DNA from 3 places in the Amycolatopsis sp. NPDC033938 genome. Region 2 is predicted to be linked to each of the others. Evidence: riboswitches for the same ligand, from Rfam matches in the RefSeq annotation. Region 2 holds a riboswitch; each other region holds the start of a gene.
The links. Region 2 has a riboswitch for S-adenosylmethionine ahead of ACZ5ZX_RS15705 (methionine ABC transporter ATP-binding protein). Riboswitches for the same ligand answer to the same signal wherever they lie in the genome.
Positions count from the first base shown of each region.

Region 1: another riboswitch for S-adenosylmethionine. It lies ahead of thrC (threonine synthase); the one in region 2 lies ahead of ACZ5ZX_RS15705 (methionine ABC transporter ATP-binding protein).
Region 3: another riboswitch for S-adenosylmethionine. It lies ahead of ACZ5ZX_RS30300 (aminotransferase class V-fold PLP-dependent enzyme); the one in region 2 lies ahead of ACZ5ZX_RS15705 (methionine ABC transporter ATP-binding protein).

Region 1 is NZ_JBVIRO010000021.1:84,666-87,930, reverse strand. Features, by position in the region: gene ACZ5ZX_RS35535 (ComEC/Rec2 family competence protein) at 1-759, shown strand, start outside; gene thrC (threonine synthase) at 777-2,042, opposite strand; SAM riboswitch class I at 2,055-2,187, opposite strand; gene holA (DNA polymerase III subunit delta) at 2,323-3,265, shown strand, end outside.
Region 2 is NZ_JBVIRO010000004.1:625,197-628,461, forward strand. Features, by position in the region: gene ACZ5ZX_RS15695 (GNAT family N-acetyltransferase) at 1-373, opposite strand, end outside; gene rsmA (16S rRNA (adenine(1518)-N(6)/adenine(1519)-N(6))-dimethyltransferase RsmA) at 396-1,232, shown strand; SAM riboswitch class I at 1,477-1,567, shown strand; gene ACZ5ZX_RS15705 (methionine ABC transporter ATP-binding protein) at 1,779-2,789, shown strand; gene ACZ5ZX_RS15710 (4-(cytidine 5'-diphospho)-2-C-methyl-D-erythritol kinase) at 2,911-3,265, shown strand, end outside.
Region 3 is NZ_JBVIRO010000015.1:25,253-28,517, reverse strand. Features, by position in the region: gene ACZ5ZX_RS30310 (potassium/proton antiporter) at 1-580, shown strand, start outside; gene ACZ5ZX_RS30305 (M23 family metallopeptidase) at 723-1,403, shown strand; SAM riboswitch class IV at 1,506-1,620, shown strand; gene ACZ5ZX_RS30300 (aminotransferase class V-fold PLP-dependent enzyme) at 1,653-3,017, shown strand; gene ACZ5ZX_RS30295 (hypothetical protein) at 3,037-3,265, shown strand, end outside.

The DNA.
Region 1 (3,265 bases), on a different contig from region 2:
GCCGTGGTCCTCGCGACGGCCGAACCGGGGAGGGCGATCCTGGTCGACACCGGCCCGGAACCGGGACCGGTCGACGAGTGCCTGAGCAGGCTCGGCGTGGACCGCGTTCCGCTGATCGTGCTGAGCCATCTGCACGCCGACCACATCGGCGGTCTCGAATCCGTCTTCGAGGGCCGATCGGTCGGTGCGGTCGCCGTCGGTCCGGGACGGGCGCCCGCGTGGGCGTGGCAGCAGGTCGCCGACGAGACCGCGCGCCGTGGGATTCCCTTGCTGGAACTCGGGATCGGGCAACGGCTGGACTGGCCGGGACTGTCACTGGAGGTACTGGGGCCGCGTTATGTCACGCGGCGATCGGTCCTCGAACAGGACGGCACGGTGATCAACAACGGATCGGTAGTCCTGCGGGCCGGGACCCCGGCTGGCCGGTTACTGCTGACCGGCGACGTCGAGCTCGCCGCGCAGGCCGACCTGATGGCGGAGGGGGTCGATCTGCGTGCCGAGATCCTGAAAGTGCCGCACCACGGAAGCCGTTACACGGCACCGGATTTCCTCAACGTCGTCGCGCCGAGGGTCGCGTTGGTGAGTGTCGGCGCGGGTAACACCTACGGCCATCCGAGCAAGTCCACTTTGGACAACCTGGTGGCCGTCGGCGCCTTGGTCGCCAGGACGGACACGGACGGCGACACCGCGGTCGTCGCCGACGCGCGGGGTCTCGCCCTGCTGCGCCGGGGTGAGGCCCGCGGCCCGCCTCGTTCCTGAGGCGGGCCGGCGGGATCTCAGATGCCGAGTGCCTCGCGGACAGCGTCGGCCGAAGCGCTGACGGTGGCCTTCGGGCCGACCTTGTCCTCGATGGCGTCGAGGGTCTTGAGGCCGTCACCGGTGATCAGCAGCACGATCTCGGCGTCCGGGTCGAGCTTGCCGGTCTCGATGAGCTTCTTGGCCGTCGCCACGGTGACCCCGCCGGCGGTCTCGGTGAAGATGCCCTCAGTGCGGGCGAGCAGCCGGATGCCTTCGACGACCTCTTCGTCGGTGACGTCTTCGATCGCTCCGCCGGTGCGGTTGACCACGTCGAGGACGTACGGGCCGTCGGCCGGGTTACCGATCGCCAGCGACCGGGCGATCGTGTCCGGCTTGACCGGCTGGACGACGTCGTGGCCCGCGCGGAACGCGGCCGAGACGGGGGAGCAGCCGGTGGCCTGCGCGCCGAACACCTTGTACGGCGTTTCCTCGACGAGGCCGAGCTGTCCGAACTCGCGGAAACCCTTGTCCACCTTGGTGAGCTGGGAACCGGAGGCGATCGGCACCACGATCTGCGGGGGAAGGCGCCAGCCGAGCTGCTCGGCGACCTCGAAGGCCAGTGTCTTGGAGCCTTCCGAGTAGTAGGGCCGGACGTTCACGTTCACGAACGCCCAGCTCTCCTGCTCCGCGGCGAGCTGGGTGGCGAGCCGGTTCACGTCGTCGTAGTTGCCGTCGACCGCGATCAGGTCACCGTCGTACACGGCGGTGGTGAGGATCTTGGCGCGTTCGAGGGTCTTCGGGATCAGCACGACCGACCGCCAGCCGGCGCGGGCCGCCGCGGCGGCGACCGCGTTGGCCAGGTTGCCGGTCGAGGGACAGGCGAGCACCTCGAACCCGAACTCGCGCGCGGCCGCGAGCGCGACGGCCACCACGCGGTCCTTGAACGAGTGGGTGGGGTTGCCCGTGTCGTCCTTGACCCAGATCTTCTTGACACCGAGCGCTTTCGCGAGCCTGTCGGCCTGGACGAGCCGGGTGGCGCCGGGTTCGGTGTTGGGGATTTCTTCGACGTTCGAGGGAACGGGAAGGAGCTTCTTGTAGCGCCAGATGTTCTTCGGCCCCGCTTCGATGTCCTCGCGGCGCACGCGGCCGAAGTCGTAGGCGACCTCGAGCGGCGAGAAGTCCTCGGCGGAAACGAATTCGGGGGCGAGCGGCTGCCGGTGTCCCTCTTCCTTCGACACCAGTTCGACGGCCGGTCCGAGATCCGGGGTCTTGGTGGTGGAGGTCGTGCCGAGGGTTGCGGTCATCGCGAGGTCCTTTCCTCATCTGCCCCGCCGAGGCGGGCCGGAATTGGCACCGTGTTCGTCAGCTATCCCACGATCGCGGGATGACAGGCTGACGCCGGTTGCCGGGGCTTCATCGGGCCGTTCCCTCTGCCCCTCTGGATGAGCGGTATTCACTTGTCGGCACGCGCATGATCGCGTCGCCTCGCTAACACCGTACGACATGGGGCTCGCGTGGGGCCACCGTGCCCGGAACACATCACCGGACAAAGCACACGAGAGGAGGAGTGGCAGGATCGTCACCGTGACGACGCAAGCTTCCGCCCCATCGCCGCTGGTCCTGGTCCTCGGTGAGGAAGAGCTGCTGATCGAACGCGCGATCCGTGGCGCTTCGGACGCGGCCAAAGCGGTCGACCCGACGGCGGATCTCAGCCGCATCCGGGTGTCGGACCTCACAGTTCCGGCACTCGCGGAGATGGTCAGCCCCTCACTGTTCGCCGAAGCCCGGGTCATCGTGCTCGAATCCGCGCACGACATCTCACAAGAGCTCGCCGACGGGGTGATGGCCTACGTCAAGGCGCCCGCTGACGGCATCGTGCTCGTCGTCGTGCACAGCGGAGGCGGCCGGAGCAAGGCCGCCAAGGCGCTCCCCGCTGCCTTGAAGAAGGCAGGAGCGGAAGTCGTCGAGTGCTCGAAGCTGACCAAGCCCGCTGAGCGAGAGTCCTTTGTCCGCAACGAAGTCCGCCGGGTGGGCGGAAAGATCGACGGCGCGGCCGTGCTCGCGCTGATCGACGCGGTCGGCTCGGATCTGCGCGAGTTGTCGTCGGCCGCGACACAGCTCGTCGCGGACTCCGGGGGAGTGGTCGACGAGCAGGCGGTCCGCCGCTACCACCGGGGTCGCGCGGATGTGAACGGGTTCGCCGTCGCCGAGAAGGCCGTCGCCGGTGACAAGGCGGCGGCGCTGGAGTCACTGCGCTGGGCGATGCAGCTCGGCGTCCCGCACGTACTGGTCGCGGACGCCCTCGCCGACGCGGTCCGGACGATCGCACGGGTGTCCGGCGCCGGTCGCGGGAACCCGAACCAGATGGCGGGCGAGCTGGGGATGCCGCCGTGGAAGGTGCGCAAGGCCCAGGGACAGGCCCGCGGCTGGGGGCAGGACGGTCTCGCCACCGCGATGCGGATCGTCGCCCGGCTCAACGCCGAGGTCAAGGGGGTTGCGGCCGACCCGGAGTACGCGCTGGAACGCG
Region 2 (3,265 bases):
GCAAGGCCTCGGAACCGAACCCGCCGTTCCAATAGCGCTCGTCGTAGATGACCAGTCCCAGCCGTCGCCAGTCGGTTTCCCTGCTCTCCCAGTACCAGCTGACCTGACCGATCAACCGGCCGTCGCTCAGGTCGGTCACCGCGAGGCTGCTGCGAGGATCGGGTGGCTCCGACTGGGCCGTGGTGAGCTTGAGCGCCGTGGATTCGGTATCCGCGGCTGTCGGAAGGCCGAAGTACGGGCCGTTCGTCTTATGCCATGGCCGCGCGGGATCGAGTAGCTCGCGGAGCGATCGGATATCCGACGGCCGCCAGTCGCGCAGCCGGACTTTCTCACCTTCGAGTGCGACGTTGTCCACCGGCCAATCGTGGCCCATCGGGGCTGGCTACGATCGTCAGGTGACTGAACTGCTCGGGCCTGCGGAGATCAGGGCGTTGGCGGCCGAGCTGGACGTACGTCCGACCAAGAAGCTCGGCCAGAATTTCGTGCACGACCCGAACACCGTGCGCCGTATCGTCGATCTTTCAGGAGTCGGTGAAGACGACGTCGTACTGGAAGTCGGACCGGGGCTCGGCTCGTTGACCCTCGGTCTGCTCGCCACCGGTGCCAAGGTTGTCGCGGTCGAGATCGATCCCGTCCTGGCCGGACGGTTGCCGGACACGGTGGCCGAGCGAGGTGGGGCCGAAAGGCTGACGGTCGTCGGGGCGGACGCTCTGCGGATCAAGGCGGAGGACCTGCCTGAACGGCCGACGGCGCTTGTCGCGAACCTGCCGTACAACGTCGCCGTTCCCGTTGTGCTTCACCTGCTCGCCGAGCTGCCGTCGCTGACCAGCGGTCTCGTGATGGTCCAGACCGAGGTCGCGGACCGGATGGCCGCCGGGCCAGGGAGCCGGACTTACGGTGTGCCCAGCGTCAAGCTGGCGTGGTACGGGAAGGCACGCAAAGTCGCCGCGGTGCCGCGATCGGTGTTCTGGCCTGTTCCGAATGTGGATTCCGCATTGGTCGCCTTCGAACGTGGCGACTTGGTGTGGTCTGTGGACCGGCAGCGCCTGTTCGCGGTCGTCGACGCCGCTTTTTCGCAGCGGCGAAAGACTTTGCGCGCGGCGCTGGCGTCATGGGCCGGTTCCGCCGAACGGGCGGGAGAGTTGCTCGAGAAGGCGGGTGTCGACCCCAAGGCTCGCGGCGAGCAGTTGGACGTGCATCAATTCGCTCGTATCGCCGCCGCGGCCGAGTGATCAGGGGCGGGCGTGAGGGTGTGTCGCCCGCCAAATGCCGGCTGAGGTCAGCACGACGGCATAAACCCTCTCCTCGATCTGCGCTGGTCTAGCCTGTCTTAGCAGGCAGGCACCGTGACGTGTATCTGTGAGCACTGCTGTTGTCTCATAATATGGACAGCAGATCCTGTAGAATGGACGCGACCAGACGTGTGATCTGCGCCTACGCGCTTGCTTTCATCCAGTGGGATCGGTTTTACTCAATGAGCCATCCCGAGCGACTGAGAGACCTGGCTCGCCGAAGTCGCAGCAACCACCCCCCACGGGGCAGGTGCTACCGCCAGGACCGATGGAGGCTGTGCCTAATGAACAGGGTCACCCACCCGCTCCTGCTGACCAGGCGACGTGTCGTCGATGAAGGTCGCCGCACGGTAAGTGCGTGTCGACGCTCCACCGTTACTGCCTGAGTCTTTTCCCTTACCTCTGAAATCCGTCCGCTCTGGACGGTTAATCGGTGACGGTTGGCGCGCTCGAAAGAAGCGGCGCCCCATTCGCATGGAGCCTTTCGTGATCACTGTCGAAAACTTGTCGAAGTCCTTCCCCCTCAACGGAAATCCCGTCGTTGCCCTGCGCGACGTCAGCGTGGACATCCAAGCAGGCTCGCTGTTCGGAGTCGTCGGTCCGGCGGGCTCCGGCAAGTCGACCCTCGCGCGTTGCATCGGGCTTCAGGAGCGTCCTGACCGGGGCGTCGTCCGGCTCGACGGCCTCAACACCGGGACACTGGACGGACGCCGCCTGCGCGAGATCCGCCGCCAGGTCGGTGTCGTGAGCACCAAGCCGGAGCTGCTCGGGGAGCGCACCATCGCCGGCAACATCGCTTCACCGCTCGAACAGCTCGGCCTCGACGGACCGCAGCGCCGGAACCGGGTGGGCAACCTGCTCGACCTGGTCGGACTCACGCCGCGGGCAAATCAGCGGCCGGGTGAACTGTCCGAGGGGCAGCTGCGCCGAGTGGCGATCGCCAAGGCCTTGGCCGCCGGGCCGTCCGTGCTCCTGGCCGACGACCCGACCGCGGGTGTACGGCCAGAGGAGTCCGGCGCGGTTTTGACCGTGCTCGACCGTGCGCGCGCCGAGCTGGGCGTGACCGTGCTGCTCACCACACCTGACGCCGGCGTGGTTCGCCGTGTCTGCGATGACGTGGCGGTTCTCGAAGCCGGTGCGATCATCGAACGTGGGACCGTGCTCGACCTGGTCTCCGACCCGAACAGCCGGACGGCGCAGGCGCTGCTTCCCGCGATCGAGACCAGCCGGGCTCAGGCCTCGAAATACGACCGCGCGGTAGACGTCGTGCTTGTCGGCTTCGCTTCGGTCGGCGCCCTGCTGCCCGAGGCCGCCGGCCGCTTCGACGTCGAACTCGCCACCATCGGGGGCGGTCTGACCCGCATCGGCGACACGCCGGTCGGCAGGTTCCGCCTCGGCGTGCGCGGTGAGCACGCGGACGCCGCGCTCGCCTGGATCGCCGAACGCGGCGGCCACGTGACGCACCCGGTTCGCGGACCGCAGGGCGTCGCCGCCTGATTTCTCCATGAACGGGCCGCCCTGGACGAAATCCGTCCAGGGCGGCCCGTTCATGTCTGACTCGTCCTGTTCTCTTTCTCCTGGAGGCAGCACAAGTGGGGCGGCCACGTAGGCTTGAGTCGTGCTCGCCGTCGTACCGCCTCCAGTCACCGTCAGGGTTCCCGCCAAGGTCAACCTGCACCTGTCGGTCGGTGACGTACGTCCGGACGGCTACCACGAGCTGGTGACCGTGTTCCAGGCGCTTTCCCTGACCGACGAGGTGACCGTGGCGGTCACCGAAGACCCGGGTGTCGAGGTCTACGGCGAGGGGGAAGGTTCCGTACCGACCGGGGCCAACAACCTGGCATGGAAGGCCGCGCAGGCGCTGGCGGCTCATGTGGGCAAGGCGGACGGCGAATCCAAGATTCGCGTGGTGCTCCGCAAAGGCATCCCGGTCGCCGGAGGGATGGCCGGGGGCAGCGCTGACGCGGCCGCGA
Region 3 (3,265 bases), on a different contig from region 2:
GGTCGTGTTGCTGCTGGCCCGTCCGCTGTCGGTGGTGCTGTCGGCGCTGCCGTTCAAGATCCCGTGGCGAGAACAGGTGTTCCTGTCCTGGGCCGGATTGCGCGGGGCGGTTCCGATCGTGCTCGCGCTGATCCCGCTTTCGTCCGGGGTGCCCGGCGCGCAGGAACTCGTCGACGCGGTGTTCGTCCTGGTCATCGTGCTGACCCTGCTCCAGGGCGCGACCTTGACCCCGCTCGCCAGGGTGCTCGGGCTGGCACAGCGCGCCGAAGCGCACGAGATCGACGTCGACTCCGCGCCACTCGACGAGATGGGTGCCGAGCTGCTGCAGGTCCGCATCCATCCCGGATCCAAGATGCACGGCGTCTACCTGGCGGAACTGCGGCTTCCGGTGGGGGCGACGATCAGCCTGCTCGTCCGCGACGGCACCGGGTTCACGCCCAACAAGAACACCCGGCTCCAGGAACGGGATCAGTTACTCGTCGTGACCACCTCCGACGCGCGTGACGGTGCCGAACGACGACTCCGTGCCGTCGACCGGGCTGGTCGCCTCGCCAGGTGGAAGGGCGAATCCGGCCAGTAGGTCACGGACCCGCACCAGTCGTTCGTCGGTTGATCTCAGAAAATTCGTCACGGGTTATTCCCTTTTGTACTCCTTTTGGATTACTTTCCCGGCAATCCACTCCATCGAATGGGTGAGTGTCACGGGTTAAGGAGTACGCAAGGTGACGAAGCTTCGTGCGCAGTTCGCCGGTCTGGGGGCCGCGGCCGTTCTCGTCGGGGTGATCCTGTCGGCGCCCGCGTCGGCCGCGGCCGCGTTCCCGGCGTTCGGCTTGCCGTTCGACACCGGTCAGCGGGTCTACTCGGCGGGGATCCACTCGGACAACGGGGCCTCCGGCGTGAAGAACGCCATCGACTTCAGCCCGGCGGACAAGACCGTCCGCGTCCCGCTGGCCGGCACCGTCCGGATCCAGCACTGCGACGGCGGCGACTGGGTGACCGTCGACCACGACGGCGGCTGGCGGACCGGGTACTACCACCTGGAGGGCATTTCGGTCACCGACGGCCAGCGGGTCGTCCCGGGCGACGTCCTCGGCCGGACCGGCAACGCGCTGCCCTGCGGTGGCAGCAGCACCGGCGCGCACGTGCACTTCACCCTGTGGACCCTGCCCGCCGCCGCCGCACAGGGCGGCGACTCCCGCGACTTCGGCGTCGGCGCGGGCAACTGGAACGGGATGTCCTACGACGAGGTCTCGACCAAGGTCGCCGAGGCGTACGGCGAAGCGATCGACGGCAAGATCTTCGGCGGCTGGCAGTTCACGGCGGGCACCGAGCAGTACTCGGGTACCGCCACCGAGGTCGACTCCCGCTCCGTCGTTTCCCTGCCCGGCCGCTTCCGCGTCTGACGTCACGCGAGGTTCTTCTCGCTTGCGGAGTACGTGAGCGGCGTCTCAACATGCGGGCAAAGGGTGGCTCGATCGCCGGGGTATCCGCTAACTTCGTCCCTAGGTCACGAGTGTCAGCGTCAAGCCCCGGCTAGCTGACCGGCAACCCTCCTTCCGCGGTGGGGTGCCCCGGGTGAGGACCTGGCTCGTCGCGCGGTGCGACGGGCAAGCGCGGGATCCTCGTCGGGTCCCCTGGCCCGGAGGATGACGATGACTCTCGCTCTCGAACGCACCAGCACCCCCGCCACCGTCGCGGAAACCGTTGCGACGCACGAAATCCCGGCGGTCGCCTGCGCCGATCTGCGGGTTCCGCTCGTCACCGGCGGCGACATCGGGTACGCCAACCTCGACCACGCGGCGAGCGCGCCCTGTCTGGACAAGGTGCGTGCGGCGGTCGACGAGTTCCTGCCCTGGTACGCCAGCGTGCACCGCGGCGCGGGGTTCGCTTCGCAGATCTCCACCAAACTTTACGAGCGCACGCGCGGGATCCTGCGGAAGTTCGTCGACGCCCGTTCCACCGACACCGTCGTGTTCACCCGTAACACCACCGATTCCTTCAACCTGCTCGCCCGCAGCCTGCCGAAGCACACGTCGGTCGTCGTGTTCGACACCGAGCACCACGCCGCCTTGCTGCCGTGGAAGGGTCCGAACGTCCGGCGGATCAAGACGCCGCGCACCCGGCTCGCCGCGGTGTCCGCTGTGGACGAAGCACTCGCGGACTGCCCGCAGGGCCCGCGGCTGGTCGTCGTCACCGGCGCGTCCAACGTGACCGGGGAACTGTTGCCGGTCAAGGAGATCGCCGCCGTGGCGCGACGGCACGGCGCCCGGATCGCACTCGACGCCGCGCAGCTCGCGCCGCACCGCCGGATCTCCGTGCGCGAACTGGACGTCGACTACATCGCGCTGTCCGGCCACAAGCTGTACGCGCCTTTCGGTGCCGGTGCGCTGATCGGCCGCGCAGACTGGCTCCGCGCCGCCCAGCCGTACCTCGCCGGTGGCGGTGCGACGAAACTCGTCACCCGCGACTCCGAGGACATCGGTGTCGTCTGGAACGCGGGCGCCGAGCGGCACGAAGCCGGTTCCCCCAACACCGTCGGCGTCTACGCCCTCGGTGTCGCCTGCGAGACGCTGGCCGGGAATTGGGACGCGGTCGTCGCCCACGAGGACGAACTGCTGGCCCGGCTGCGGCGCGGTCTCGCCGGTATCCCCGGTTTCGCCGAGCTGCGGTTGTTCGACGCGCCGGTGGACAGGGTCGGCACGCTGAGCTTCGTCGTCGACGGCTTCGAGCCCGGCTGGCTCGCCGCCGTCCTGTCCGCGGAGTACGGCATCGGGGTGCGGGACGGCGCGTTCTGCGCGCATATCGCGACCAAGCGGCTGATCTCCGCCGCCGGTTCGGCCGGTCAGCAGGCCGTCCGGGTCAGTCTCGGCCTCGGCAGCACCGCCGAGCATGTGGACCGGCTCGTGCTGGCGCTGCGCCAGATCGTCGCCCGCGGCGCCCGCTGGCAGTACGGAAAGCCGGAAGGCCGCTGGGTGCCGGAGAACGATCCGCGGGAGCTTCCCCCGTTCTGCGCCTGACCCACTACCCTCACCCCGTATGGGGAACGAGCGACCGCGTTACTGGTTTCCGTTGGCACTGCTGGGGTTCGCCCAGCTGATCGTGGTGGCGCTGTCGTTCGGCCCGCCGTGGTCGGGGGGCTGGTTCGCCTACGCGCCCGCCACGGGCGGGCAGCAGTTCCTGACACAGAAGCTGTACGGCGTGGAAATGAGCCGCGAAAACGCGATCGCGTTGGACGCGTCGTTCTCCGGCGTCGGCCGCACTGACG